DNA from 3 places in the Streptomyces sp. NBC_01275 genome. Region 3 is predicted to be linked to each of the others. Evidence: riboswitches for the same ligand, from Rfam matches in the RefSeq annotation. Region 3 holds a riboswitch; each other region holds the start of a gene.
What was found. A riboswitch is a leader RNA that binds a small molecule or an ion and turns the genes downstream of it on or off. The one in region 3 is predicted to bind thiamine pyrophosphate.
Positions count from the first base shown of each region.

Region 1: it holds a riboswitch for thiamine pyrophosphate, as region 3 does, so the genes downstream of both, thiC (phosphomethylpyrimidine synthase ThiC) here and OG562_RS30960 (thiamine ABC transporter substrate binding subunit) in region 3, are expected to answer to the same signal.
Region 2: it holds a riboswitch for thiamine pyrophosphate, as region 3 does, so the genes downstream of both, thiO (glycine oxidase ThiO) here and OG562_RS30960 (thiamine ABC transporter substrate binding subunit) in region 3, are expected to answer to the same signal.

Region 1 covers NZ_JAPEOZ010000001.1:4,753,214-4,762,746, reverse strand. Annotated here, with positions in the region: gene OG562_RS20960 (SsgA family sporulation/cell division regulator) at 1-106, shown strand, start outside; partial or broken gene OG562_RS20955 (YibE/F family protein) at 340-1,779, opposite strand; TPP riboswitch at 2,397-2,586, shown strand; gene thiC (phosphomethylpyrimidine synthase ThiC) at 2,579-4,405, shown strand; gene OG562_RS20945 (VWA domain-containing protein) at 4,474-5,844, shown strand; gene OG562_RS20940 (hypothetical protein) at 5,956-6,840, opposite strand; gene OG562_RS20935 (metallophosphoesterase) at 7,044-8,132, opposite strand; gene OG562_RS20930 (LacI family DNA-binding transcriptional regulator) at 8,874-9,533, opposite strand, start outside.
Region 2 covers NZ_JAPEOZ010000001.1:2,364,317-2,373,849, reverse strand. Annotated here, with positions in the region: gene pknB (Stk1 family PASTA domain-containing Ser/Thr kinase) at 1-686, opposite strand, end outside; gene OG562_RS10220 (thiazole synthase) at 841-1,635, opposite strand; gene thiS (sulfur carrier protein ThiS) at 1,641-1,841, opposite strand; gene thiO (glycine oxidase ThiO) at 1,838-2,971, opposite strand; TPP riboswitch at 3,065-3,176, opposite strand; gene OG562_RS10205 (hypothetical protein) at 3,229-3,579, shown strand; gene OG562_RS10200 (NAD(P)/FAD-dependent oxidoreductase) at 3,696-4,883, shown strand; gene OG562_RS10195 (Rv2175c family DNA-binding protein) at 4,953-5,318, shown strand; gene thiE (thiamine phosphate synthase) at 5,429-6,094, shown strand; gene metF (methylenetetrahydrofolate reductase [NAD(P)H]) at 6,230-7,153, shown strand; gene OG562_RS10180 (hypothetical protein) at 7,210-8,274, shown strand; gene OG562_RS10175 (NAD(P)/FAD-dependent oxidoreductase) at 8,367-9,533, opposite strand, start outside.
Region 3 covers NZ_JAPEOZ010000001.1:6,941,262-6,950,794, reverse strand. Annotated here, with positions in the region: gene OG562_RS30980 (LOG family protein) at 1-105, shown strand, start outside; gene OG562_RS30975 (LAETG motif-containing sortase-dependent surface protein) at 266-970, shown strand; gene OG562_RS30970 (ABC transporter ATP-binding protein) at 1,098-2,120, opposite strand; gene OG562_RS30965 (iron ABC transporter permease) at 2,120-3,790, opposite strand; gene OG562_RS30960 (thiamine ABC transporter substrate binding subunit) at 3,766-4,851, opposite strand; TPP riboswitch at 4,922-5,029, opposite strand; gene rlmN (23S rRNA (adenine(2503)-C(2))-methyltransferase RlmN) at 5,063-6,169, opposite strand; gene OG562_RS30950 (hypothetical protein) at 6,519-6,761, opposite strand; gene OG562_RS30945 (S8 family serine peptidase) at 6,830-8,212, opposite strand; gene OG562_RS30940 (NUDIX domain-containing protein) at 8,782-9,533, shown strand, end outside.

The DNA.
Region 1 (9,533 bases), 2.2 Mb from region 3:
CGACAAGCTGGTCCCGCTGGGCCAGGAGGGTGCGCTCGCCGACTTCGACGCCCATCTGGACGAGGCGCTGAACCGGATCCTGGCGGAGGAGCAGAGCGCCGGATGAGGTGACGGCGGAGGGGGTGGCGGAACGCTTCGCCACGGGTGGGGTGGTGCAGGAACGCTTCTTCTGGAGAGGGGGCTGTGGGGTGCCACAGGTGCCACAGGTGCCAGAGGTGCCACAGGTGCCCCGGGGCGCCCCGGAGCGCCCGAGTCGGCCGGTGCGGCCGGGTCCTTGGGCACCCGGCCGCCTCAGCGTTTACGCCCGTGTTTGCATCCGTGCTTGCGTCGGCGCTCGGGTCAGTGCTTGCGTCGCCTGCCCCGGCCGCCCCGGGCCTGCGCCTGGGCGGGGCCTGCGGGGGACGCTCCCACGACAGCCGGCTCCGGGACCCCCGCAGGGGCCGTCGCGGATCCCGGCCGGTCGGCCGAGACCACCAGCGCCGCCAGAGCCGTCGTCACCGGCACCGAAGCGACCAGCCCGATCGAGCCCACCAGCGTGCGCACGATCTCCTCGGCGACCAGCTCGCTGTTGGCGACCGCGCCGACGCTGCTCTGCGCGATCGAGAAGAGCAGCAGCAGCGGCAGCGCGGCGCCGGCGTAGGCGAGGACGAGCGTGTTGACGACGGACGCGATGTGGTCGCGGCCGATGCGGATGCCGGCCCGGTACAGCCCGCGCCAGCCCATCGACGGGTTGGCCTCGTGCAGTTCCCAGACCGCCGACGTCTGGGTGACCGTCACATCGTCGAGGACGCCGAGCGAGCCGATGATGATGCCCGCGAGCAGCAGACCGCTCATGTCGATCGTCGGGTACAGCCCGTGGATCAGACCGGTGTTGTCGTCCGTGTTGCCGGTGAGCACGGCCCAGTCGACGAACCACGACCCCATGACGCCGATCAACAGCAGCGAGATGAGGGTGCCGAGGACGGCTACCGAGGTGCGGGCCGAGAGGCCGTGACACAGATACAGGGCGATCAGCATGATGGCGCTCGACCCCACCACCGCCACGACCAGCGGGTTCGAGCCCTGCAGGATCGCCGGCAGGATGAAGAAGTTCAGCACCATGAAGCTCAGGGCCAGCGCCACCAGTGCCATGACACCCCGAAGCCGTCCGACGACCACGACGGCGACCGCGAAGATGACGGCGAGCAGGGCCATCGGGAACCGGCGGTTCACGTCGGTGACCGAGTACTGCAGGTCCTTCGGCGCGGAGGGCTCGTAGGCGACCACGACCTTCTCGCCCTGGTGCAGCTGGCGTGACTGGTCCGGCTGGACGATCTCGGTGAACGTACGGCCCTTGTCCTTGCCGGTGTCCACGCGGATCGTGGCCTTCTTGCAGGTGCCCTTCGCCTGCTGCTCGGCGGAGGACCCCTCGGCCGTGGAGGTGTCGCCGGTGGGGGTGTCGCCCGAGGCGTTGACCGACGCACAGCTCACGCTCACGACCTTGGTGACCGTGGCCTGCTGACTCTGGCGGTCGAAGCCGACGCCCGTGCGCTCGTGCGGGGGAGCGCCGCCGGGCCACAGCACCGCGAGCCCGACCACCACCGCCCCCGCGAACGGGATGAGGACGGCCGCGATGACCTTGCGCAGATGCCGGGAGACAGGGGCGGCCGGACCATGACTGTGGCTGTGTGAATGACCGTGCCCGCCGCTTGGGCCAGGGCCCTGCCCACCACCGTGACCATCGCCCGAATCAGATCCGGATCCGGAACCATGCCCGTGGCCGCCGCCGTGCCCGTGACCTGGGTTCTGGCCGTCGCTCGAGCCACTGTGGCGATGTCCGTCGTGCGAGCCGAAGCCGGTGTCCGGGGCAGATCCGGGCCCAGACCCATACCCAGGCCCAGATCCAGATCCAGGGCCGAAGTCCGGAGTGCGGCCAGGGCCAGATCCAGTGCCTGGGCCGGCGGGTACCTGCCCCGGGGAGTATCCCTGCCTGGCCCCCCGGTCCGGACCGTGTCCCGGTCCGCCGGGCATCCCGCCGCGCCCCGGCCCGGCCGGACCGCCGCTGTACGCAGGATCGGGTCTTGGCTCACGTCCAGGCTCACGGTCCGGCCCGCCGCCTGGTTCGTGTCCAGGGGGTCCGCCCGGCTCGTGACCGGGCCCGCGCCCCGGGGCGTACCCCGGACCGTGTTCCTGGCCACGTCCCCGATCCCGATCGGGCCCGCTGTTGAAGTCGCGGTCGCCTCCGCGGCCAGGACCGTTTCCGGGTCCCGTTCCTGGACCGCTTCCGGTGCCCGGTCCGCGGGGCGGCTCGGGCGGCGGGTACGGGGGATGGTGTGTCGTGGTCACCGACCGATCATCGCAAGAACGACGGGGGCGCTCTGTTCACCGCGCCCGAATTGACGCTAGCGTGGAGCCACCTTTGCACACGCGGGAGCTCGGAGCACCGGGCTGAGAGGGCGCTGACCTCCGTCTTCGCGATGTTTCACGTGGAACGTCACTTGATTCGAGTGATGTTTCACATGAAACCTCGGCAGGCGGTAGCCGCTGCGTCGACCGCCGAACCTGTTACCGGGTAATGCCGGCGTAGGGAGTAGGTCTCATGACCAACAAGGACGCACGCACGCCTGCCTCCACGCAGATATCTGAGCCGATGTCCGAGCAGATGTCTGATGCTGTGGAGGCCGGGAAGTCCATTGGCTGGCACAAGGGGTACGTCGAGGGAACGCGCCCCGATCTAAGGGTGCCGGTCCGTCAGGTGCACCTCACCAACGGGCAGTCGGTCACGCTGTACGACACCTCCGGCCCGTACACCGATCCGCTCGTCGACACCGATGTCCGCAGGGGTCTGCTGCCGCTGCGGGAGAACTGGATCGTCGCCCGAGGCGACACCGAGGAGTACGCGGGCCGTCCTGTCCGCCCCGAGGACGACGGCATCAAGCACACCTCGCCGCGCGGCGGTCTGCGCAACCTCGACGCGGTCTTCCCGGGCCGGCCGCGGCTGCCGCGCCGCGGCCGGGACGGCCAGGCGGTGACCCAGCTCGCCTATGCGCGCCGGGGGGAGATCACGCCCGAGATGGAGTTCGTGGCCATCAGGGAGAACGTTTCTCCCGAGGTGGTTCGCGAGGAGATCGCGGCAGGCCGTGCGGTGTTGCCGGCCAACGTCAACCACCCGGAGATCGAGCCGATGATCATCGGCAAGCGGTTCCTGGTGAAGGTCAACGCCAACATCGGCAATTCGGCGGTGACCTCCTCCATCGAGGAGGAGGTCGAGAAGATGACCTGGGCGACCCGATGGGGCGCCGACACGGTCATGGACCTGTCCACCGGCCGCAACATCCACACGACCCGCGAGTGGGTGCTGCGCAACTCCCCCGTCCCCATCGGCACGGTGCCGCTGTACCAGGCGCTGGAGAAGGTCGACGGCCGCGCCGAGGAACTGACCTGGGAGATCTACAAGGACACCGTCATCGAGCAGGCCGAACAGGGCGTGGACTACATGACGGTCCACGCGGGCGTGCGCCTGCCCTACGTCCCGCTGACGGCGAACCGCAAGACCGGCATCGTCTCGCGCGGCGGCTCGATCATGGCGGCCTGGTGCCTCGCGCACCACAGGGAGTCGTTCCTGTACGAGAACTTCGAGGAGCTCTGCGAGATCCTCGCCGCCTACGACGTCACGTACTCGCTGGGCGACGGCCTCAGGCCGGGCTCGATCGCGGACGCCAACGACGAGGCGCAGTTCGCGGAGTTGCGCACGCTCGGGGAACTCAACCGGATCGCGAAGCGTTTTCATGTACAGACGATGATCGAGGGCCCGGGACATGTCCCGATGCACAAGATCAAGGAGAACATCGACCTTCAGCAGGAGATCTGTGATGAAGCTCCGTTCTATACGCTCGGCCCGCTGACGACGGACGTCGCGCCGGCGTATGACCACATCACCTCCGGCATCGGCGCCGCGATGATCGCTTGGTGGGGCACGGCCATGCTCTGCTATGTCACGCCCAAGGAACACCTGGGCCTGCCCAACCGTGACGACGTCAAGACCGGCGTCATCACCTACAAGATCGCCGCCCACGCAGCCGATCTCGCCAAGGGGCACCCCGGTGCACAGGAATGGGACGACGCGCTGTCCGACGCCCGCTTCGAGTTCCGCTGGGAGGACCAGTTCAACCTGGCCCTCGACCCGGACACGGCACGGGAGTTCCACGACGAGACGCTCCCGGCCGAGCCGGCCAAGACGGCGCACTTCTGCTCGATGTGCGGGCCGAAATTCTGTTCGATGAAGATTAGTCAAAGCATCACAGCGCAGTTCGGCGGGACGGCGGCTGCGGGGGCGACGGCTGAGGAGGCCGCTGAGGGGATGCTGCAGAAGTCGAAGGAGTTCGCGGCCTCGGGGAACAGGGTGTATCTGCCGATCGCCGACTGACGTCATTGCTCTCACCCGCTGGTCGCGAGGACGGTTGCTCACGGCCGTCGGCTCGGCAGACTGGCCCCATGACACCGCGATCCATGAGCAAGGGCGCCAATCTGCCGGTCGACGTGCCGGACGTCCGCGTCGAACTCAGTTGGTCCGAGGGGACCGGCGAGCCGGACGTCGATGCCTCGGCGCTGTTGCTGACGGCGGCGGGGCGGGTTCGTGACGACGGCGACTTCGTGTTCTACAACCAGCCCCGTCATGCGTCCGGCACCGTGACCCACCTCGGCAAGCGGAGGTCCGCCGGTGTCATGACGGACACGGTCGAGGTCGACCTCCGCTCGCTGGAGAGCGACATCGTCCGGGTGGTGCTGTGCGCCTCGGCGGACGGCGGCGCCTTCGGCCAGGTGAGCGGTCTGACGCTGAGACTGCTCGGCTCGGGCGGAACACTCGAGCTGGCCCGCTTCGAGATGCAGGCCGACTCGGAGACGGCGTTCATCGGCGGCGAGCTGTATCTGCGCGAGGGACGCTGGAAGTTCCGTGCGGTCGGGCAGGGGTACGCCTCCGGGCTGGCGGGACTGGCCACCGACTTCGGGATCACCGTCGACGAGGAGGCGGCGGAGGGCACCTCTCCACCGACCGCAGTCGCCGAAACACCGGTTGCGCCACCGTCCGTCGGCTCTCGTCCGTCCAAGGGCGAGGACCGGCTTCCGGTGGACATGCGCAAGCGGCTGTCCCTGCGGAAGGAGCAGGTCGCCGTCAGTCTGAGCAAGCGCGGAGCGGTGGGGATCAGTGCGCGGATCGTGCTCGTCCTGGACGCTTCCGGTTCCATGGCGTTCCTGTACTCGGGGGGTGTGGTGGCGGACGTCGTGGAGCGTATGGCGGCGGTCGCGGCCCAGCTCGACGACGACGGCGAGATGCAGGCCTGGACGTTCGCCAGCGAGGCCGCGCGACTGCCCGACCTCCGCCTGGGCGAACTCCCCGAGTGGCTGCGGCTGCATGTGCGGGTGGGCGAGATCAGTCTGTTCCGGCGCAGCAAGAAGCCGCGCAAGGGGATGGAGCCGGGGCAGGTCGACATGCGTACGGTCGGCATCCAGAACGAGGAGCAGAAGGCGATCGCCCAGGTCAGGACGTACGTACGAGAGAATCCGGTGGGTGTTCCCACGCTGGTGCTGTTTTTCTCCGACGGTGGGGTCTATCGCGACGCGGCGATCGAGCGGGAGTTGCGGGAGGCGGTCGAGGAGCCGATCTTCTGGCAGTTCGTCGGGCTCGGCCGGTCCCGCTACGGCGTTCTGGAGCGGTTCGACACGCTGCCCGGCCGTCGGGTCGACAACGTGGGCTTCTTCGCCGTGGACGACATCAGCACCGTTCCGGATCAGGAGCTCTATGACCGGCTGCTGTCCGAGTTCCCGTCCTGGATCACCGCGGCCGGCCGGGCGGGCATCCTCTGAGGGCCCCGCTGCGGGCGCATGGCTGAGCGCCGGGCCAGGGCGTACGACTGACCGCCGGGGCCCGGGCGTACGGCTTGCGCTCCTTTTGTGCGGGGGCGCAAGCCGAGGGCCCTATTCCGGCTGGTGCTCCGGGCCGCCGAAGTCCGGGCTGGTGTAGTCCGGACTGCTGAAGCTCGGGCGCGGGCCGGTGGAGCGGCCGTCGTCGGGGCTGCTGAAGCCCGGACGGCCGTAGCCGATCTTCGGGAGGCGGCCGGTCGGGCTCGGCGGGGTCGGCTCGGGGTGGAGCGCGGCCGCCGGGCCGGGGCTGGCGAGGGCCTCTCGCAGAAACGGCAGGATGCCGCGCTTCAGCAGGGCTTCCCGCCAGGCTTCTCTGGCCCGGTCGACCTCCTCGCTCAGCTCGCCGTGCTCTCCGGCCTCCACGGAGGGCCGGTTGTGCAGGGCGGTGACGAGCAGGCCGAAGGTGGCGACGAGGATCGCGGCCGCGGTCACGGCCCCGAACGCCCAGCCGACGTTGAGCATGGCCTGGGCGACCGTCGGTTCGGGTTCGAGCATCTTGAGGATGTAACCGACGAGCAGGAAGATCACCGCAGCGGTTCCGGCGAGAACAGGGGTGAGGACGGCGGCGACGGCGACGGCGCCCGCCCCGGCGGTCTCGGCGGCCTGGGCCGCCTCCCCCACGGTGGTGGCGAGCCCCATCGCGCCCCCGCCCGGCTCACCGGAGCCGGACTCGCGGGCGGGCGACGACGGGGTGGACGGCGCCGGGTGGCGCAGTTCCTCGCGGACCTTGACGTAGTGCTGGTACTCGGTCGCCGCGGCCGCCGTGATCAGTGCGGTGGCGTTGAGCGCCATGGTGCGCAGCTGTTCGGGGTTGAGCCGCTGTCCGACAGCGGCCAGCTCCGGGTGGGTTGGTGCGGAGCGCAGCGCCTCGTCGAGGATCCGCTCGTATTCCTGGCGGTCCTCGGTGAGCAGGTGCTGCGGAACGCTGTTCATGTGCATCCCCCGATGCTCCGTAGGGCTTGGGGCTCGCATGCCAACGAGCCGTCGGGCAGAAACGGAGGGGAGCCTGCTACGGATAAGCCGATGGTAGAGCGGCGAAGGCATGGGGTGACAGGGGGTTTGCTGAAATTAGCCCCTGGCCTGCGGCGTCGTCGGACGTTCCGACGTGGGGTACGCCTGCCCCGTAACCGCTCCGATAACCGTCAGATGTCCAAGGGAAGTTGCTGGACCAGCAGCTTTCCGGCCATCGTCACGCCGCCGTCCATCGCGATGGCCAGTCCGTCGGCGTAGACGTGCGGTCCTTCGACCAGGGGCCCGCCGTTGTCCTCGCCGTCCTCGGAGCCGACGTCGCCCAGCAGATAGGGAATCGGGCTGTGGCCGTGAACGATTCGGGTGCCGCCGTACGTATCGAGCAGGGAGCGTACGGCGTCGGCGCCGCCCTCGTCACGGAAGGAGAAGCGCTTGGTGAACTTGCGGAACAGGTCCCAGACTTCGTCCGCGTCGTTGCGGGTGATCGTCTCACGGACGGTGTCGTTGACCGCTTCGATCGAGTCGCCGTAGTCGAGGTAGGCGGTGGTGTCGGAGTGGACGAGCAGATGACCGTCGACCTCCTCGACGGCGTCGAGGCGGGCCATCCACTGCAGGTGGTGGTCCTGGAGGCGGTCCATGTCGTACTTCTGGCCGCCGTTGAGCAGCCAGGCCGCCTGGAAGGTGGCCGTGCCCGCGCCGGAGTTGACGGGGGTGTCGCCGAACCGCTTGGCGCCGAGCAGCAGCAGCTCGTGGTTGCCCATGAGCGCCTTGCAGTACCCGCCGGCCGCGGCGGCCTCGGCGGACAGCCGCATGACGAGGTCGATGACGCCGATGCCGTCCGGGCCGCGGTCGGTGAAGTCGCCGAGGAACCACAGCCGGGCCGTGCCCGCGCACCATTGGCCCGCCGCGTCGATCAGGCCCTTCTCCTGCAGCGCGGCCATCAGTTCGTCGAGGTAGCCGTGTACGTCGCCGACGACGAACAGCGGTCCGGGGCCGGTCGCGGGCAGCGGGACCGGCAGCGGGGCCGGGGCCGGCTCGACGGTCATCTGGAGGGTGTCGCCCCGGTTGATCACGGGCAGGTCGCGCTGGGTGGGCGTGTAGCCGTCCGGGTGCTCCAGCGGCTCCTCGAGCGGCGGCGCGGCGTTCCCGGGATGGGTGCTCTGGTCGTACGGACCGGTCTCGTGGACGTATGCGGGCACCCGGAAGTCGCGCAACGTCGCCGTCCGCTCCACCTCGGGTCCCTGACCGGCCCCCTGAGTCATCAGACCCCTCCACCATCGCGCCGCAGCTGCACCCTTTCGGACTGCCTGGTCGCAGCGGCCCGCGGTGCCGTGGGCCCATCATAGGAATGCGGATCGTGCCGTGTGACGACCCAGGGGTGGTGAATCGGAGCAAGCCTCCAGTTCGTCGTGGCTTTCGCCCCGATTGGGCCGGGCTTCGGCAGTCCCCACGCGGGTGACTCCGTCGGCGGACGGGTGAGACACGTGACGTCTGCGGTGTGGGGGAGGCGGCCGGGGTCTTCCTCCGGCGCCTTCCGTGCTTCCGGGGATATCGGGTGAGGGTGGCGGGTATCGGGTGAGGGCGGCGGGACTGAAGGGATCGGCCGTCGGCGGCTGTCTGCCGACCGCGTCGGTGATCCCGTTCCGCCGTCACGGCCTGCTGTCCGCCCTGCCGCCGTGGACCGGGTTCCTGTACGGCCCTCCCCAGCCGTTGCCGCTTCCGCTCTCCTGGGTGCCTGCAAACCGGCCCTGGGGCCTCCCTGCAGGGGCGCGAGCCGGCCTTCTGGCCGCCGGCAGGTGTCGCCGCCTCCCCCGGTCCGGTGCACCCTCGTCGCACGGCCGGGCGCCGCGCACGGACTCCGCCGCCCAGGGCGCCCCCGCCGGTCGGCGTCTTCGCCCCGCGCCCGCCCAGGGCGCCCGCGCCCGGACGTCGGGCGCACAGGACAGGCCGCCGCCCTCTCCGTCCCGCGCCAGGTTGCGGTTCGGGGAGGGCGGCGGCCTGCCCTACTTCTCCTCCGGTGCTCGCGGAGGGCTCACCGTCGTGCGTGGCGGACGTCGCTGAGACGAGGTACGCACGAACAGTTCGGTCGGTATCACCTGCTCGACGGGCCGGTCCGTCTCCACGCCCTCGATCGCGTCGATGAGGAGCTGGACCACCGCGGTGCCGATGCGCCGCGGCTTCAGCGAGAGGGTGGTGATGGGCGGCTCGGTGTTGGCGTACACGGTGGACTCGCTGCAGCACACCAGCAGCAGGTCCTCCGGGACGCGCAGGCCGTACCGGCGGGCGGCGGCGAGCAGATCGGTGCCGTTGGGGTCGAACAGGCCGTATACGGCGTCGGGCCGGTCCGGGCGGGCCAGCAGCCGGTCGGCGGCGACGGCGCCCGCGCACGGATCGTGGGCGGGGTAGGCCTCGTAGACGGGGTCCTGGCCGACGCGCTCGCACCAGCGCAGGTACGCGGTGGTCGACAGATGGGTGTACGTGTCCGTCGTCGTCCCCGTCAGCAGGCCGATGCGGCGGGCGCCGGCGTCGGCCAGGTGGTCGAGGATGTCGAGGACGGCGGCCTCGTGGTCGTTGTCCACCCACGCCGTGACCGGCAGCGCGCCGGCCGGGCGGCCGTCGGAGACGACCGGTAAACCCTGCCGGACGAGCTCGCTGACCACCGG
Region 2 (9,533 bases), 4.6 Mb from region 3:
TGCTTGTAGAGCACGATCGCGGGGGAGTCCCCGTCGTGCGGCTTCTCACCGGTGAGCATCTCGTAGAGCACGACTCCGCACGCGTACACGTCGACCCGGGGGTCGGCGGCGCCCGGCTGCTCGATCTGCTCGGGGGCGAGATAGGCGACGGTGCCGAGGACGGCCCCGGTGGTGCTGGTCACGGTGTCCACCGACCGCACGAGCCCGAAGTCGGCGACCTTGACCCGCCCGTCGTCCCCTATCAACACGTTCTCGGGCTTCATGTCCCGGTGCACGAACCCGGCCCGGTGCGCGGCGCCGAGCGCGGCGAGGACCGGCTCCAGGATGTCCAGCGCGGCCCGCGGCTGCAGCGCCCCGCGCTCGCGCAGCACGTCGCGCAGCGTGCAGCCGGCGATGTACTCCATGGCGAGATACACATACGACCTGTCGGCGCCCTGGTCGAAGACCTGCACCACGTTGGGGTGCGCGAGCCGGGCGACGGACTTGGCCTCGCGGATGAACCGCTCGACGAAGGTGGCGTCCGCGGCGAGCGTCGGATGCATCACCTTGAGCGCGAGCACCCGGTCGAGGCGGGTGTCCACGGCCCGGTAGACCGTGGCCATCCCGCCGACCGCGATCCGCGCCTCGACGCGATACCGGCCGTCGAGCACCTGCCCGACGAGAGGGTCCTGAAGGGTCGTGTCCACATCCGCGAGTCTACGAGCCCCCGCTGACACCCCCACCGCCTCCGCCGATATCGCCGCAGGACTGCAGCTGACCTGTGACGCGAGAGCCAAGGAGGAGAGGCGCAGCGGAGGGCGGGCGAGGGGGGGACGGGCGAGGGGAGGAGGAGGGGGGCGGTCAGAAGGCGGGGCGCTCCGGGTCCAGCGTCGGCAGGCCCTCCGCGGGGGACGACGCCTCGGCGAAGTAACGGCGGGGGATCCGGCCCGCCAGGCGGGCCAGCCGTCCCGCTTCGACGCCGGCCCGCATGGCCGACGCCATCCGCTCGGGATCCTGCGCCCGCGTCACCGCCGACGCCAGCATCACCCCCGTACAGCCCAGCTCCATCGCCAACGCCACGTCCGACGCCGTACCGGCCCCCGCGTCCAGAATCACCGGCACGCGCGCGTGCTCGACGATCAGCTGGAAGTTGTGCGGGTTGCGGATGCCCAGGCCGGAGCCGATCGGCGAGCCCAGCGGCATGATCGCCGCGCATCCCACGTCCTGAAGCTTCCGCGCCAGCACCGGATCGTCGTTCGTGTACGGCAGCACCGTGAACCCGTCGTCCACCAGCGTCTCCGCCGCCTCCAGCAACTCGATCGGATCCGGCAGCAGCGTCCGCTCGTCGGCGATGACCTCCAGCTTCACCAGGTCCGTCCCCAGCGCCTCCCGCGCCAGCCGGGCCGTCAGCACGGCCTCCCCGGCGGTGAAGCACCCCGCCGTGTTCGGCAGCACCCGGATGCCCAGCCGCTCCAGCACCGACAGCACCGAGCCGTGCACGGAAGGGTCCACCCGCCGCATCGCGACCGTCGTCAGCTCGGTCCCGGACGCGACCAGTGCCCGCTCCAGCACCTCCAGGCTGGGCGCACCGCCCGTACCCATGATCAGACGGGACGCGAAGGACGTACCGCCGAGGAGGAAGGGATCGTCGGCCATGGCGCTCAACCCCCCTGCACAGCGGTCAGGACTTCCACGCGGTCGCCCTCCGAGAGGGCCGTGGCGGACCACTGCGCGCGCGGGACGACGGTCTCGTTGAGCGCGGCGGCCACTCCGGAGGGCGCGGGCGTCAGGGACCGTACGACGCTGTCGAGGGCCGTGCCGGGAGCGATCTCCCGTCGCTCGCCGTTGACGGAGACGTTCATGCGGGCTGCTCCGAGAGTGCGGCGGCGGCGAAGCGCCGGGGGGTGAAGGGGCGGGCCTCGTCCGGGAGCTCACCGGTGGCCAGGGCGTGCGCGAGGGCGTCGCCCGTGACCGGCGTGAGCAGCACGCCGTTGCGGTAGTGCCCGGTGGCCAGCAGCAGTCCGTCGAGACCGGTCGGCCCGAGCAGCGGCGCGTTGTCCGGGGACCCGGGGCGCAGCCCCGCGCGGGTCTCCGTGAGCGGCAGCTCGGTGATCCCGGGGACCAGTTCGTGGGCGTCGCGCAGCAGGCCGTACACGCCCCCCGCCGTCACCGTCGTGTCCCAGCCCAGTTCCTCGCTGGTCGCGCCCACGACCAGCTCGCCGTTCTCGCGCGGCACCAGGTAGACCTGGCTGCCGCGCACGACCGCCCGGACGGTGCGGCTCAGGAACGGCGCGTACCGCGGCGGCACGGTCAGCCGCAGCACCTGCCCCTTCACCGGGCGCACCGGCGGCAGCACGTCCGGCGGGACGCCCTCCAGCCGCCCGCTGAGACTGCCGGCCGCGAGGACCACCTGCCCCGCCGCCAGCGTCGTGCCGTCCCGGGTCACGACCCCCGTGGCCCGCTCGCCCGCCAGGGACAGCCGCTCGGCCCAGGCACGGTGGAAGACCACGCCCGCCCGCTCGCACGCGGCCACCAGCGCGCCGGCCAGCCGTCGCGGGTCGATCTGGTGATCGCCGTCCACGCGCAGCCCGCCCCGCACCCCCGGTGCGAGCAGCGGCTCGAGCCGTCGGCACTCCCGACCGGACAGCCACTCCGACTCCAGGCCCGACTGCCGTTGCAGGGTGTGCAGTTCCCGCAGATGGGCGCGGTCGTCGGAGTCCAGCGCGACCGCGAGCGTGCCGCACCGGCGGTAGCCGAGGTCATGACCGGTCAGATCGGTGAGCTCGGCCGCGAAGTCCGGGTAGCGGCGGGCCGAGGCCAGGTTGAGGCCGAGCAGGGTCTGCTCGCCGTGGTGCAGTTCGGTGACGGCGGCCAGCATCCCGGCCGCCGTCCGCGCGGCCCCGCCGCCCGGCTTCGGGTCCACCACGGCCGTGGCGAACCCGCGCTGCGCGGCCCGCCACGCCGTGACGAGCCCGATGATCCCGCCCCCCACGACCAGGACGTCTGAGGTGTCTGAGGTGTCCGAGGCGACTGCGGCAACTGCGGCAACTGAGGTCTCTGAGGTAACTGCGGTAGGTGTACGCGACATGGGCGTCCAGCCCCTCCCTTCGCCGGCATGACCCGGATCAGGTTCCTACGGTCGGAGGCCGCCAGCCTCCCTCTCAGCCCGGTGCGTCCGGACTCCCGCGAGTGCTCTAGTTTGGCCACCCTAGCGCCACGCTCCGTGACTCAGTAAGGGAGCCTCCTTCCGTGCCCCGTTCCCTCGACGGCCTCGTCCTGGCCCCCGTCGCCGACCAGGCCCCCGGTCAGGTCGGCGCCCGCACCCGCTTCACGTACCACGAGCAAGACGGCGTGATCTGGGCCGACTACGCGGGCGGCGACGTGGTACGCGGGCATCTGGTGGGCACCCGGGAGGGGGACCGGCTCGACTTCCGGTACGTGCAGCTCAAGCGGGACGGGACGACGTCCGCCGGGCACTGCGTGTCGACGGTCGTCGAGCTGCCCGACCGGCGGGTGCGCCTCGACGAGACCTGGGAGTGGGAGTCGCAGTCCGGCAGCGGGACCAGTGTCGTGGAGCAGGTCACGGAGCACGACGACTGACTGACCGTTCGTCAGCTGACTAAGGTGATCGGGTGAGCGAGCAGACGCAGGGAGAGAGCGGGCCGGTCGCGGAAGGCGGTTCGGCCGTACGGCGCGTGGTCGTCGTCGGCGCGGGCATGGCCGGGGTGCAGACCGCGGTCGCCCTGCGCGAGCAGGGCTTCGAGCAGGGCTTCGACGCGGCGGTGACGCTGATCGGCGCCGAGCCCCACCAGCCCTACGACCGGCCCCCGCTGTCCAAGGCCGTCCTGCTCGGCAAGGCCGAGGGCTCCGCCTTCGACGTCGACTTCGAGAGCCTCGGCATCGAGCTGCAGCTCGGCCGCGAGGTCCTCGGCGTGCGCCCCGCCGACCATGAGCTGGACACCGAGACCGGACCCGTCCCGTACGACGTCCTCGTCCTCGCCACCGGCGCCGAACCGATCCGGCTGCCCGGCTCCGAGGGCGTGCCCGGCGTGCATCTGCTGCGCACCCTGGACGACGCCGAACGGCTGCGGCCCGTGCTCGCCCGGCAGCACGACGTCGTGGTCGTCGGCGCCGGCTGGATCGGCGCGGAGTTCGCCACCGCCGCCCGCGAGGCAGGCTGCGCGGTCACCGTCGTCGAGGCCGCCGACCGGCCGTTGGCCGGGGCGCTGCCCGCCGAGGTCGCCGCCCCGATGGCCGCCTGGTACGCCGACAGCGGCATCGCCCTGCACACCCACACGCGCGTGGAGCGCGTCGAGCCCGGCGCGGTCGTCCTCGACGACGGCACGCGGCTGCCCGCCGGAGCCGTCGTGGTCGGCATCGGCGCCCGCCCCGCCACCGCCTGGCTGGCCGGTTCCGGCATCGAGCTCGGCGTGCACGGCGAGGTCGTGGCCGACTCCTGTCTGCGCACCTCCGTGCCGGACGTGTACGCGGTCGGCGACTGCGCCTCCTTCCCTTCAGGAAGGTACGGCGAGCGGCTTCTCGTCCACCACTGGGACAACGCCCTCCAGGGCCCGCGCACCGTCGCGGCGAACATCCTCGGCGCGGTCACCGGCGAGCCCCCCGCGGTCTACGACCCGGTCCCGTACTTCTGGTCCGAGCAGTTCGGCCGCTTCGTCCAGTACGCCGGCCACCACTCCGCCGCCGACACCACCCGGTGGCGCGGCGACCCCGCCGGCCCCGCCTGGACGGTCTGCTGGCTGCGCGAGGGCAGGCTGGTCGCCCTGCTCGCGGTGGGCCGCCCCCGGGACCTGGCCCAGGGCCGCCGACTGATCGAGTCGGGAGCCGCGATGAACCCCGAGCTCCTGGCGGATCCGGCCAGGCCGCTGAAGGCGGCGACGGCGTAACGTGCCGAAACCGCCTGGTCGGACGGGCCCGGCTTCCGACTGTCAGTGGCAGATGGCAGGCTTGTTCCCGTGACCGAGATTGACGCAAAGATCGATGCTCTCGTCCCTGCCTGGCTCACCCTGCCCGATATCGCCGAAATGCTCGATGTCGAGGTGACGCGCGTCCGGCAGCTGGTCAAGGAGGGCCAGCTCATCGCCGTACGACGTGGTGAGAACCGCGCGCTGCACGTCCCCGCCGCCTTCATCGACGAGGACAAGGTCGTCAAGGGCCTGGTCGGGACCCTGACGCTCCTGCGGGACGACGGCTTTTCGGACGAAGAGATGCTGGAGTGGCTCTTCACCGCCGACCCGAGCCTGCCCGGCACCCCCGCGCAGGCTCTGAGCGAGAATCGCGGCACGGAGGTGAAGCGCCGCGCCCAGGCGCTCGCCGTCTGAGCCGCTGATTCGAACAACCACCCGGTGTACGGGCCGCGGCCGCACGCTGTGCCGCGGCCGCGGCCCGTATGCCACCGCCCCGGGGGGACACACGCATGCCCGACACGCGTCTGCCTGACACGTCCATGTCCGCCACCGCCCGCGCCGCCCGCCTCGGCGACGCCCGGCTCTACCTCTGCACGGACGCCCGCACCCGCCAGGGCGACCTGCCGGAGTTCCTCGACGCGGTACTCGCCGGCGGCGTCGACATCGTGCAGCTGCGGGACAAGGGCATGGAGGCGGCCGAGGAGCTGGAGCACCTGAAGGTGTTCGCCGACGCGTGCGCCCGGCACGGCAAGCTCCTCGCGGTCAACGACCGCGCGGACGTCGCCCACGCGGCCGGCGCCGACGTCCTCCACCTCGGCCAGGGCGACCTGCCGGTCCCCGCGGCCCGCGCGATCCTCGGCGACGACGTCCTCATAGGGCGCTCCACGCACGCCGGGGCGGAAGCGGAGGCCGCCGCCGTCCAGGACGGCGTCGACTACTTCTGCACCGGCCCGTGCTGGCCCACCCCCACCAAGCCCGGCCGTCACGCCCCCGGTCTCGACCTGGTCCGCCGCACCGCGTCCCTCGGCGCCGACCGCCCCTGGTTCGCCATCGGAGGCATCGACCTCGGCAACCTCGACGAGGTGCTGGAGGCGGGCGCCCGCCGCGTGGTCGTGGTCCGGGCGCTCACCGAGGCGGACGACCCGCGCGCCGCGGCGACGGAGTTCGCGAAGCGACTGCGGAGCGTGTGAGCCGTGGAGCGCATGAACCGCCAGGACGCTTTTCGGTCGGAGACCTGTCCGAGGGGTGGACAAAACAGGCCGACAATTCGGGCGAATATCCGACGTCCGGTTGGGTGTCCGCCGCCCCCTGGCTAACCTGCGGGTATGGCCCTCGGAACCGCATCCACCAGGACGGACCACGCGCGCACCGTGCGTGACATGCTGGCGACCGGCAAGACGACGTACTCGTTCGAGTTCTACGCGCCGAAGACGCCCAAAGGTGAGCGGAGCCTGTGGAACGCGCTGCGCAGGGTCGAGGCCGTCGCCCCCGACTTCGTCTCCGTGACCTACGGCGCCGGTGGCTCCACCCGGGCCACCACGGTTCGGGAGACGCAGCAGATCGTCGTCGACACCACCCTCACCCCGGTGGCGCATCTCACCGCCGTCGACCACTCCGTCGCCGAGCTGCGCAACATCATCGGCCAGTACGCCGACGCCGGGATCCGCAACATCCTCGCCGTGCGCGGCGACCCGCCCGGCGACCCGATGGGCGACTGGGTCCCGCATCCGCAGGGCCTGACCTACGCCGCCGAGCTCGTCCGGCTCATCAAGGAGTCGGGCGACTTCTGCGTCGGCGTCGCCGCCTTCCCGGAGATGCACCCGCGCTCCGGGGACTGGGACGCGGACGTCGAGCACTTCGTCGACAAGTGCCGGGCCGGCGCCGACTACGCGATCACGCAGATGTTCTTCCAGCCCGAGTCGTATCTGCGCCTGCGCGACCGGGTGGAGGCGGCCGGCTGTGCGACGCCGGTCATCCCCGAGGTGCTGCCGGTGACGAGTGTGAAGGCGCTCGAGCGGCTGCCCAAGCTCAGCAACGCCCACTTCCCGGACGCCCTGAAAGAGCGGATCCTCACAGCCAAAGACGATCCGGCCGCTGTACGCTCCATTGGCATCGACTTCGCCACGGAGTTCTGCGCACGGCTGCTGGCCGAGGGAGTGCCCGGACTGCACTTCATCACGCTCAACAACTCCACGGCGACGCTGGAAATCTACGAGAACCTGGGCCTGCACCATCCGCCGCAGGCCTAGACCGGTCGCACCGACATACGACACACTGCGTAGCGGCCACTGGGAGAGGGGCGTACATGGGCTGGACGGTCCTCTACATCGCGTTCGGCATCGTCGCGTTGTGGCTGCTGGGCGAGGTCCTGCTGCAGTACAAGGCACGGCTGCGCTGGCGGCTGCTGGCCTTCGTCGGCTTCCTCGGCGTGGTTCTCGGTGTCCTGATTCCGTCGGTCGTCGTCATCGGCCTGGGCGCGATCGCCTTCGCGGTCGGCCAGACCTACGTCACCCTGTCGTTCCGCCGCGGCTTCGCCGAGGGCTGGGCCGTCCGGCGCGCGGACGCCGAGAGCGTCGAGGACCCGGGGAGCTTCGGGAACTCCGAGAACGCCGAGAGCAAGGCCGGTGGCAGCAAGCGCCGCCGCGGCAAGGCCGAGCGCCGGGACCCCACCCTCGAGGTGTCCGGCCTGGAGGCCGCCGAGGCGGCCGGCTACGACGCCGAGTCGCCGTACGGCGGCGACGACATGGCGTTCGGCCAGGACGCGAACTCCTACGGCGACAAGAGCTCCTTCGGCGACGACGACTACGACCGCGACGACGTCTTCACGCCCGCCGCCCGTGCCGGCGAGAGCGCGTCCGTGTACGAGCCGCAGCCCCTGCCCGACGACACCGGCTCCTACGGCGTGTACAGCGACGCCGCCTACGCGGCCGCCACCGGCCAGCCGCAGCCCCAGGACCAGTACGCGACGGCCGCCCAGGGCGCGGACCAGACCTACGGCTACGACAACTACTCCGGGTACAGCCAGCAGCAGTACGGCTACGACACCACCGGCGAGCAGCAGTACGCCGCCTACTCCGACCCGTACATCGGCACCCAGACCTACGGCGGCGGCTCCTACGACGCCGGCTACGGCCAGCAGCAGTACGGGCAGGGCTACGGCCAGGACCAGTACGGCGCCAGCGGCTACGGGGAGACCCCGGCCGGCGGCGTCTGGGTCCCGCAGCAGCGCAGCACCGACGATCCGCTCGGCGGCGAACTCCCGCCCGAGCAGTCGTACCCGTACCAGGGCGACGGGCAGCAGGGCGACGGGCAGCAGCAGGGGAACGGGCAGCAGCAGGGGAACGGGTACGACGAGCAGTATCGGTTCTGACAGGCGCTTCGCCTTCGGGGCCGACCGGCGGCCGGCCCTTCGGGGCTGACTGTCAGGAGCTCACCGGGAACTTGCCGGGCCTCACCGGGAGTTCACTGCGAGCCCCGGAACTCCGGTCCCTCCACGATCAGTCCGGCCACCAGCGCGCCCGACATGCCCGCGTGCGGGAGTCCGCCGCCGGGATGCGACCAGCCGCCGACGCCGAACAGGCCCTGCAGGCCCGTGGAGTTCGCCGGGTGCAGCAGCCGGCCCCCGGCCGCGGCCAGCGCCGGCGCCGGGATCGCCCCGCCCGTCGCGCCGGTCTCCGCGGCGATGTCGGCGGGCGTGCGCAGCTCGCGCCACAGGATCCTCTCGCGCAGGCCCGGTAGGGCGCGTTCGGCGACGGAGACCAGCGCGTCCGCGTGCTCGCCGCGTATCTCCGCCCCGGCGGGGACCACGGCGCTGAGCGTGACCGCCTCGTGGTCGCCGTCCGGCGTCAGCGCGGCGTCGCCGGGGCGCAGCACCGTGACCGTCGGCCGCGCGGGCACGGCCGGCGCCGTGCCGAACAGGCTCTCCAGCTCGGCCTCGCGGTCCTCGGTGTGCACCACCGTCCGATGCGCCGTCCCCTCCGGCCGACCGCCGCGCAGCGCCAGCAGCACGGTCAGCCGGCTCGGCAGGCCCCGCTGGGGGGCGACGGGGGCGACGGAGTGGCCGTCGGCGCGCGCGTGGGCGTCCGTGTGGGTGCCGGTGTGGGCGCGCAGGCCCGCGGTGTCGCCGGGGGCGACCACGAAGTCCGCGTCCACCACCGTCCCGTCGGCCAGCTCCACGCCCGCCGCCCGCCCGTCCTTCTCCATGACCCGCGTGACCTCGGCGCCGAACTCGAACGCGACCCGGCGGGCCAGACACCGCTCGTACACCGCGCGGGCCAGCTCCCGGACGCCCCCGCGGACGTGCCATGTGCCGAAGGCGTGCTCCAGGTACGGCAGTACGGCCGCGCTCGCCGGGGCGGCCCGGGGATCCAGGCCGTACGCGAGCGCGTGCGCCTCCAGGAGCGCGGCGAGCCGGGGGTCGCGCAGCTCCCAGGCGCCGATCTCGGCGAGGGTGCCGGCCCGGCGGGTGCGCAGCAGGCGCTTGTGCGGGACGGCCGGATAGGGCTCGCGGTCGGCCAGCACCGACCAGTTCGGCCACAGGGGCTCTTCCAGGAGGGGCCGGCGCGTACGCTCCCAGGCCTCGCGGGCGCGGACCAGGAAGTCGCCCCAGCGCTGCCCGGCGCCCGACCC
Region 3 (9,533 bases):
CCGCTCTTGCGGGCACTCGCCCGGGAGCGGTCGATGGAGTCCCGTATCGCCCTCGTTGACCGGATCGAGGAGGCTCCGGAGGCGTTGAAACGTCTCACAAGTTAATAAGCGGGCAAAGGCGGCCGCTCAGAGGGGTCCTCGCATTGACACTGCTTATGGAACGCTTATAGACCTGTGAGTCTGCTGGGGATGGTGTCACCCTCCGTCCCGACGGGGGCATCTCCCCTTCGACCCCCCGCAGTTGCGCATCCCGTAAAGGACAAACGTGTCCCTATCTCGACGTACCGCCGCCCGTTCGGTGCGCATCCTCGGTGTCACCGCCGCCTCGGCCGCCCTCGCGATCGGCGCCGCCGGCAGCGCGCTGGCCTGCACCATCGGCGACTTCTCCGCCGCCGCCACCTGTGACGGCGCCAAGGGCGTCATCACCGTCACCGACAAGGACGCCTCGGGCGTCCCCGCCGTGGTCACCGTCTTCCTCGAGAACAACGGCGCCGACGCCCGCAAGGTCGGCGAGCTCACGGTCGAGGGCAAGGGCGCCACCATCTCCTTCGCGGAGGACTGGGCCCCCAACGCCGAATACCGCGTCCACGTCGTCGCCACCAAGGGCAAGAAGGTCCTGGTCGACGAGGACATCACGCCGAACCTGACCACCCCGTCCAAGGCCTGCCAGACCGAGGACACCACCAGCCCGTCCCCCTCGTCCAGCCCCTCCGACACTCCCCCGTCGGACGACGAGTCGACCCCGGCCGACACCGGGAGCCCGACGCCGTCCGACACGGCGAGCGACAGCGCCGCGCCCGCGCCCTCCGCGAGCAACGCCCCGTCCGCCGCGGCCCAGGAGTCCAACCTGGCCGAGACCGGCGCCAACTCCAACACCGGTCTGATCGCCGGCATCGCGGCCGCCCTGGTCGTCGTGGGCGGTGGCGCGGTCTTCTTCGGCATGCGCCGCCGCGGGTCCAGCAACCGCTGACCCCCGCCGACCGACCGTAGTCGAACGTCACGTGCGTGGCCCGCCCCTCCGGGGGCGGGCCATCCGCATGTCGGCCGCGTACGACGGCGTCGGTCCCGTACGACGACGACGGCCGCGTACGACGATGTCAGTCGAGCACGACGATGTCGGCCGGGTCGAAGGCGACCCCGACCACGTCCCCGACCTCCGGCGCGTCCCGCAGCGTGCACGCTGCCTCGAGCCTCGGTGCGCCCTCCGGCTGGAGGCGGACGGCGACATGGGTGCCCTTGAAGGTGCGGGCGGCGACCGTGCAGCGCAGGCCCTCGTCCGCGTCCACCAGGCGCACTCCGGCGGGCCGGACGAGCAGCGTGCGCGCCCCCTCGGGGGACCCGGGCGGCACGGGCGCCTTGCCCCAGGGAGTGACGGCGACCTCCCCGGCCACGGTCGCCTCCACCACGTTGTCGAAGCCCAGGAAGCGGGCCACGAAGGCGTCCGCCGGCCGCTGCCACACCTCAAGAGGCGTACCGGACTGGGCGATCCGCCCCTCCCGCATCACCACGACCCGGTCGGCGAGCGCGAACGCCTCGCCCTGGTCATGGGTGACCGCGAGCACCGTGGTGCCCAACCGGCCGAAGAGCTCCCGCAGCTCGACGACCAGCCGCTCCCGCAGCGAGCGGTCGAGCTGGCCCAGCGGCTCGTCCAGCATCAGCAGCCGGGGGCGGGGCGCGAGGGCGCGGGCCAGCGCGACGCGCTGCTGCTCACCGCCGGAGAGCGCGGCCACGGCCCGTCCTGCGGCGCCCGGCAGCCCGACGAGGTCCAGCAACTCCCCTACCCGTTCCCGCTGTTCACGCTTGGGCGTGCCGTGCATCCGCAGGCCGAAGGCGACGTTGCCGCCCACGTCCCGCTGCGGGAACAGCTGATGGTCCTGGAACATCAGTCCGAGCTCCCGCCGATGCGCGGGCACCCCCGCCTGGTCGCGCCCGTCGAGCACCACCCGCCCGGAGTCCAGAAGTTGCAGCCCGGCCACGGCCCGCAACAGCGTCGACTTGCCGCTGCCGCTGGGCCCGAGCACGCACACCACCTCATGCTCGGCGACCTCCAGATCCACCGCGTCGAGCACGGCCCGCCCGCCGAACCGCACGGTGGCTCGCTCCAGTTCGAGCAGTGGCATCAGAACTCCCCCGTCCGGTCGGTCCGCAGCCGCTCCAGCACCAGCAGGGCCACCGCGCACACCACCATCAGAATCGTCGAAAGGGCCATCGCCTGGCCGTAGTTGAGCTCGCCGGCCCGTCCGAGCAGCCGCGCCACCGCGACCGGCAGGGTCGGGTTGTCGGGCCGCGCGATGAACACCGTCGCCCCGAACTCCCCCAGCGACACCGCGAAGGCGAACCCGGCCGCGACCAGCAGCGCCCGCCGCACCATCGGCAGGTCCACCTCCCGCCACACCCGCCACGGCGACGCCCCCAGCACGGCCGCCGCCTCCCGGAGCCGCCCGTCCACCGCCCGCAGCACGGGCAGCATGGTCCGTACGACGAAGGGCACGCCGACCAGCGCCTGGGCGAGCGGCACCAGGATCCAGGTGCTGCGCAGGTCCAGCGGAGGCTCGTCGAGCGCGATCAGGAACCCGAAGCCGACGGTCACCGCGGAGACGCCCAGCGGCAGCATCAGCAGCGCGTCGAAGCCGCGGACCAGGCGTCCGGCGTCGCGACGGGCGAGCGCGGCCGCGGCCAGTCCGCCGATGGCCACGGCGATGGCGGTCGCCGCGAGCGCGTACTGCAGGGAGTTGCCGATCGCGTCGATCGGCGGGACCAGGAAGGTCCCGCCGTCCTCGCTGGTCAGCGCCCGGTAATAGGCGAAGTCGGGCGCGTCCAGCGAGCGCTGCACCAGCACCGCCAGCGGCAGCACCAGCAGCACGGCGATCGTGGCGAGCACCCCGGCCAGCAGCGCCCACTGCCCGGCCCCGCGCGGCCGCCGCGCCGTCACGGACGCGTCCACCAGCCGCAACGCGGTCTCCCGCCGCCGTACGGCCTGGGCGTACACGGCGAGGATCGCGCCCACGGCGGCGAACTGCACGAGGGTCAGGACGGCGGCCGTGGACAGGTCGAAGATCTCGGAGGTCTGCCGGTAGATCTCCACCTCCAGGGTGGAGAAGGTCGGCCCGCCCAGGATCTGCACGACCCCGAAGGAGGTGAAGGTGAAGAGGAAGACCATGAGCGCGGCGGCGGCGACCGCGGGCGCGAGCGCCGGGAGCGTCACCGTGCGCCAGGCCCGCAGCCGGGACGCGCCCAGCATCCGCGCCGCCTCCTCCTGCCGCGGGTCGAGCTGCGCCCACAGCCCGCCGACCGTGCGCACGACGACGGCGTAGTTGAAGAAGACATGCGCGAGCAGGATCGCCCACACGGTGGAGTCCAGTCGTACGCCCCACAGCTCGTCGAGCAGTCCGCCGCGCCCGAGAAGCGCGAGGAACGCCGTGCCGACGACGACCGTCGGCAGCACGAACGGCACGGTGACGACGGCCCGCAGCACCTGTTTGCCGGGGAAGGCGAAGCGCGCGAAGGCATAGGCGGCGGGCAGCGCGAGCAGCAGGGTGAGCACGGTGGAGGCGAGCGCCTGCCAGGTCGTGAACCACAGGACGTGCCGGATGTCGGACTGACCGAGCACGTCCGCGATCCGCCCCAGCCGCCAGACGCCGTCGACCTTCAGCCCACGGGCGACGATCGCGGCGACGGGGTAGGCGAAGAACACCCCGAAGAACGCGACGGGCAGGGCCAGGAGCCCGAGCCTCGCCGCGTTCCCGGCACGCCTTCTGCCAGGCGCTACTTCAGTACGAGCGAGGTCCATGACTTGACCCACTGGTCTCGGTCGGCGGCGATCTTCGCCGGGTCCATGGTCTCGGGATCCTTGGCGGCGGGACCGTACTGCGTGAACTCGGCGGGCACGGCCGCGCCCTTCAGCACCGGGTAGACGAACATGTTGAGCGGCATGTCCTCCTGGAACTTCTTCGTGACCAGGAAGTCGATCAGCGCCTTGCCGCCCGCGGTGTCGCCCGCGTTGCTCAGCAGCCCCGCGAACTCGATCTGCCGGAAGCAGGTGCCGGTCGCCACGCCGGTCGGGGCGGTGGTCGGCTTCGGGTCGCCGTAGATCACCTCGGCGGGCGGCGAGGAGGCGTACGAGACGACGAGCGGCCGGTCGGCCTTCGCCTTCTTGCCGCCGGCGGACCCGGAGAACTCCTCGTTGTAGGCCTGCTCCCAGCCGTCGACGACCTTCACGCCGTTGGCCTTGAGCTTCTTCCAGTAGGCCTCCCACCCTTCGTCGCCGTACTGCGCGGCGGTGCCGAGCAGGAAGCCGAGGCCGGGCGAGGAGGTGGCGGCGTTCTCGGTGACCAGGAGGTCCTTGTAGGCGGGCTTCACCAGGTCGTCGAAGGAGGTCGGCGGGGCCAGCTTGTGGTCGGCGAAGTACTTCTTGTCGTAGTTGACGCAGATGTCGCCGTAGTCGATCGGCGTGACCCGGTGCTTGCCGGCGTCCAGCTGGTACTGCGCGTCGACCTGGTCGAGCCCCTTGGCCTCGTACGGCTGGAAGAGCCCGTTGTCGAGGGCGCGGGAGAGAAGGGTGTTGTCGACGCCGAAGAAGACGTCGCCCTGGGGGTTGTCCTTGGTGAGGATGGCCTTGTTGACGGCCTGGCCGGCGTCGCCGTCCTTGAGGACCTTGACCTGGTAGCCGGACTCCTTCTCGAAGGCGGCGAGCACGCTCTTGGAGACGGCCCACGAGTCATGGCTGACGAGGGTGACGGTCTTGGAGCTCTTCGCGCTCGAGCCGGTGGTGGAATCGTTCGACGATCCGCACGCGGACAGTGTGACCAGCCCGAGGCCGACGGCCACGGCCACGAACGTTTTGGTGTGCACTTGATTTCCTCCTGGGGGTGGCCAGGAAGAGACGCGGCCCCGCCCGGAGTGTCCGGGCAGGGCGCAACAGCTTGAGTAGTCACCGAACTCCCTACCCAGAATGACCTGGGCGAGGTTCAGAGGGTCTGCGGCCTGGTTGCCGCACTCTCAGCGCTGTGGCGCTCCCCTGTCGGATGCTGAAGTTGTGATAAGACGATGTGACCTGGCCAGATTACCTCTCGGTGGCCGCCAGCTGTCCACAGGCCCCGTCGATCTCCTGGCCTCGGGTGTCCCGGACGGTGACCGGCACCCCGTGCGCCGCGATGGCCTGGACGAACGCCTTCTCGTCCTCGGGCCGGGAGGCCGTCCACTTCGAGCCCGGGGTCGGGTTGAGCGGGATCAGGTTGACGTGCACCGGCTTGCCCTTGAGCAGCCGGCCGAGCCGGTCGCCACGCCACGCCTGGTCGTTGATGTCCCGGATCAGCGCGTACTCGATGGAGAGCCGGCGCCCGGACCTCGCCGCGTACTCGAGGCCGGCGTCGAGCACCTCGCGCACCTTCCACCGCGTGTTCACGGGGACGAGGGTGTCGCGCAGCTCGTCGTCAGGGGCGTGCAGGGAGATCGCGAGCCGGCACTTGAAGCCCTCGTCGGCGAACCGGTGGATGGCGGGCACCAGCCCGACCGTCGACACGGTGATGCCCCGCTGCGACAGCCCGAGCCCGTCCGGTGCCGGGTCGGTGAGCGCCCGGACGGCGCCGACGACCCGCTTGTAGTTGGCGAGGGGCTCGCCCATGCCCATGAAGACGATGTTGGACAGCCGCGCGGGACCGCCCGGGACCTCGCCGTCGCGCAGCGCCCGCATCCCGTCCACGATCTGGTGCACGATCTCGGCGGTCGACAGGTTCCGGTCCAGACCGGCCTGCCCGGTCGCGCAGAACGGGCAGTTCATCCCGCAGCCGGCCTGCGAGCTGATGCACATCGTCACCCGGTCCGGGTAACGCATGAGCACCGACTCCACGAGCGTGCCGTCGAACAGCCGCCACAGCGTCTTGCGGGTGGTGCCCTCGTCGGTCGACAGATGCCGGACGACGGACATCAGGTCCGGCAGCAGCGCCTCGCGCAGCTTCTCGCGCGATCCGGCGGGGATGTCGGTCCACTCCGCCGGGTCGTGGGCGTAGCGCGCGAAGTAGTGCTGCGACAACTGCTTGGCACGAAACGGCTTCTCACCGATCTCCGCCACGACCTCCTTCCGCTCGGCGGGCGAGAGGTCGGCGAGGTGCCGCGGCGGCTTCTTGGCTCCGCGGGGGGCGACGAAAGTGAGTTCTCCGGGCTTAGGCATGGCCACACCAGTGTCGCAGATCGAATCTCGTGGCCTGGGCCGGAAGTCCTGCGGGGTAGTCGTTGTTGGTCATCCCTGGTCGTCCTGGGCCCCCCTCGGACGGCCCACAGACGGCCCGGCCCACGGGGGCCAGCGGGGTGTCTGCGCAGGTGAAGCTGCCTCACCGTGACACCTGGGCCCGGAGCGAGACTTTGCTGGGGCCGGTGGTGCTCACCCTCACACCCGAAACTAGAATCGAACGCGTGAACGCACGTAACGCATGCGCCAGCAGGGGGAGACGTCGAGGCGCAGGGCAGGGAAGGTGCGGAGACGCCGAGGTTTGAGCAGCTCTGCGCCTCGATGCCTTCGATCACATACTGGGATCCCCGACAAAATACTCGTCAGGATGCGCTCGCAAGATCTCCGGCACGTCCGTCGTCAGGTCATCGCAAATAGCGTCGGGGGTGCCATCCGGGAAGAGAACCACCATGTGGTCTGGCCACCCCTCCACTGGCGGCACAGCACCCTCGGCACCGAATACCGTCTGCAATTGCGGGACTACTCTCCGCCAGTCCGACTTAGAATCCAGTTCCACGATCACGCGAACTGCCATGGACTCCTACTCCTTCTATCCGACGCCCTCGCCGTACACCTCTGCGACCAGACAACGAACCAGTCCAGTCACGAGTGCCCGCCAGATACGCTTCCGTGCTCCATCACTCGGGACAGGGCCGCTTCAGCATTGATCAGCCCCCAGCCGAAATTTTGATTCGGATGGGGGTCTGCCTGGTCTTGACGCAATGGCGTAGCCGTCTCTCGGATGATTGTCGAGACTTCCTCCGCCGTCAAGTCGGGCGCAATGGAGATCATCAGGGCAGCAAGACCGCTCACGTGAGGGGCCGCAAAACTAGTTCCACTGTGCGTGTCATGCCCATTACTGAGATGCGTGGAACTAATTCCCACACCTGGAGCACACACAACGATGTGGTCTCCACTGTTCGAGAAGTAGGCACGCTGATTATCAAGGTCAGTCGCACCGACGGCAATAACTCCAGAGTATCCCGCTGGATACATCTTCCTATTCTTCGCGTGACCTTCGTTTCCAGCAGCAGCGACCAGAATCTTTCCGCGGTCTTGAGCGTGATGGATGGCCCGGAGTACGAATTCGTTGTTCTTCGCCCTACCCAAGCTCATATTCAAAATGCTGGCCCCGCCGCAGTCCACTGACCATCGAATTCCTGCTGCCAGGTTAGCCATGTTGCCGACGGTTTCATATTCACGCCTGACTGGCTCGTATGCCGTGGCGAGGACGCGTACCGGCAGTATCCGACAGCGTCGCGTCATCCCCGTCACCCCACCAAGATGGCTACATTCGCAAGAGATCGTGCCAGCGACATGCGTACCGTGCCCGACTTCGTCATCTGGACGATCACTGGCCCGCAGGTAGTTGCCTATAAGCTCTCTACCTGCTGGATACTGCTTCCCCGTGAAGTCCACACAGTTCTTACCCTGCAGCAGGTTGGATTGCAGGTCTGCATGGTTGAAGTCGACACCTGAGTCGATAACAGCAACCACGACGTGAGGTTCACCGTAAGTGCGCCTCCACGCTCTCGGGCAGTCAATTGCCTCTAGGTTCCACTGGGTTGGGAAAGTTTCATGTGCTGACCGGTCCACAGCCAGGCTCACATACCAGTCATTCGACGTAGCCAACTCAATGCGCTTGCCTTTCGTATCTAGCAAGCGCGCTACCGCCTCGTCGACAGGCACTTCCGGATCGAACCGCAGTCTATAGCTAACGTGATCCTCATCAGGGTCGGATTTAAACCTGGCCCCATCCCACTTAGGCGGCCCCCTGAAGAACAAGCGCGTGATCGACCACACGCCTATCTCACCCAGAACGCTGTCTATCTCTGGGTCGCCTAGGGTTGTCACGGGAGACGCAGAGCCGGAAGGATCCGGAATGAAGGGATTAACCATGCCCGCCAGCCAGGGAGCCAGCTCGATGAGTACTTCCCCAGGTATTTGCCCGGAGCTCTCTTCCGGAAGCGCGCGTTCTGTGTTCATAGCAGGATGCCTCAAGTCATTTGCCTGCCAACTACTGCTTGGCGGTACCTCGAGAATGTCTCTTCGATCGCGCGGTCGCTTATCCCTCCACGTTAATGGAGGTTTCCCGAGCTCGCACGCCGAGTTGGCTGCCACTCCTTGAAAAGGAAAACAGTGAACACGTGGATTCGCCCTACTCGATGGGCTCACGCGGCCGATGCCTACCTCTGACCTGGTACGCCTTCGACACAAGGTGTGACGCTGCGCGCCCTTACGTCCTCCGCGGATACGGGCAGGAGGTCTGAGGCATGGCCAACTCTCAAGCAGATCGTTGGGCGAGCCAGCCTGAGCGCTGATCATCCGAAGCCTCAGTGCGAACGCGCTGGAACCCCATCCGCTCGCCGCTCGTAGTAGGCGTGCAGGTTCGTTTTCGTGCGCCATATGTCGATGCGCACCCACGTGCGTCCCTCAAGTGCTGCAAGACGGGACAACCAGTCAATGACCCGACGCCGAGTTGCCAGCTGGAGGGTGCGTGCCCCCATGGCCGCTACGCTGGTACGCACCACGGCAGAACGGAGAGTGTTCCGCGCATGGGCCCGAAGACGACCAAGGTCTACGAGACGCTCCACGAACGGCTCGCGTCAGGCGAGTACGCCCCCGGCACCAAGCTCCCGTCCGAACGCACCCTGACCGAGGAACTCGGCATCGGCCGGACGGCGCTGCGACAGGTGCTTGCCCGTCTCGTGTCCGAGGGTGCACTGGAAGTTCGGGGCCGGAGCGCCTACCGCGTTCCGGGACTGGTGAGCGTGAGGACCCCGGAGGGTCTGGAGCCGTGGCGCATCCATGGCGAGCGCGACGTCTACGACAACCGTTGGGTCAAGCTTCAGGTCTGGGATGTGGAGCCCCCCGGCGTCGAGCGGTTCGAGCACCACGTCGTGAAGCTGCACCACGTCGCCGTCACGGCCGTGGTCGACGACCAGGACCGCGTCCTCATGCTGTGGCGGTACCGCTTCGTCCCGCAGCAATTCGGCTGGGAGCTCCCCGGCGGGATCGTGGACGAAGGGGAGGATGCGGCGGAGACTGCGCTCCGGGAAGTCGTCGAGGAGACCGGTTGGCGACCGAAGTCACTCGAGCATGTGGTCACCTATCAGCCGATGATTGGCATGGTGGACTCGCCACACGAGATCTTCGTGGGCCACGGGGCTGAACAGGTCGGCTCTCCGACGGATCTCGAAGAGGCGGGCCACATCGAGTGGGTTCCGCTCGCCGACATTCCAGGACTCATGGCTCGTGGTGAGCTGATGGGCTCCGGAACGCTGGTCGCCCTGCTTCACATCTTGGC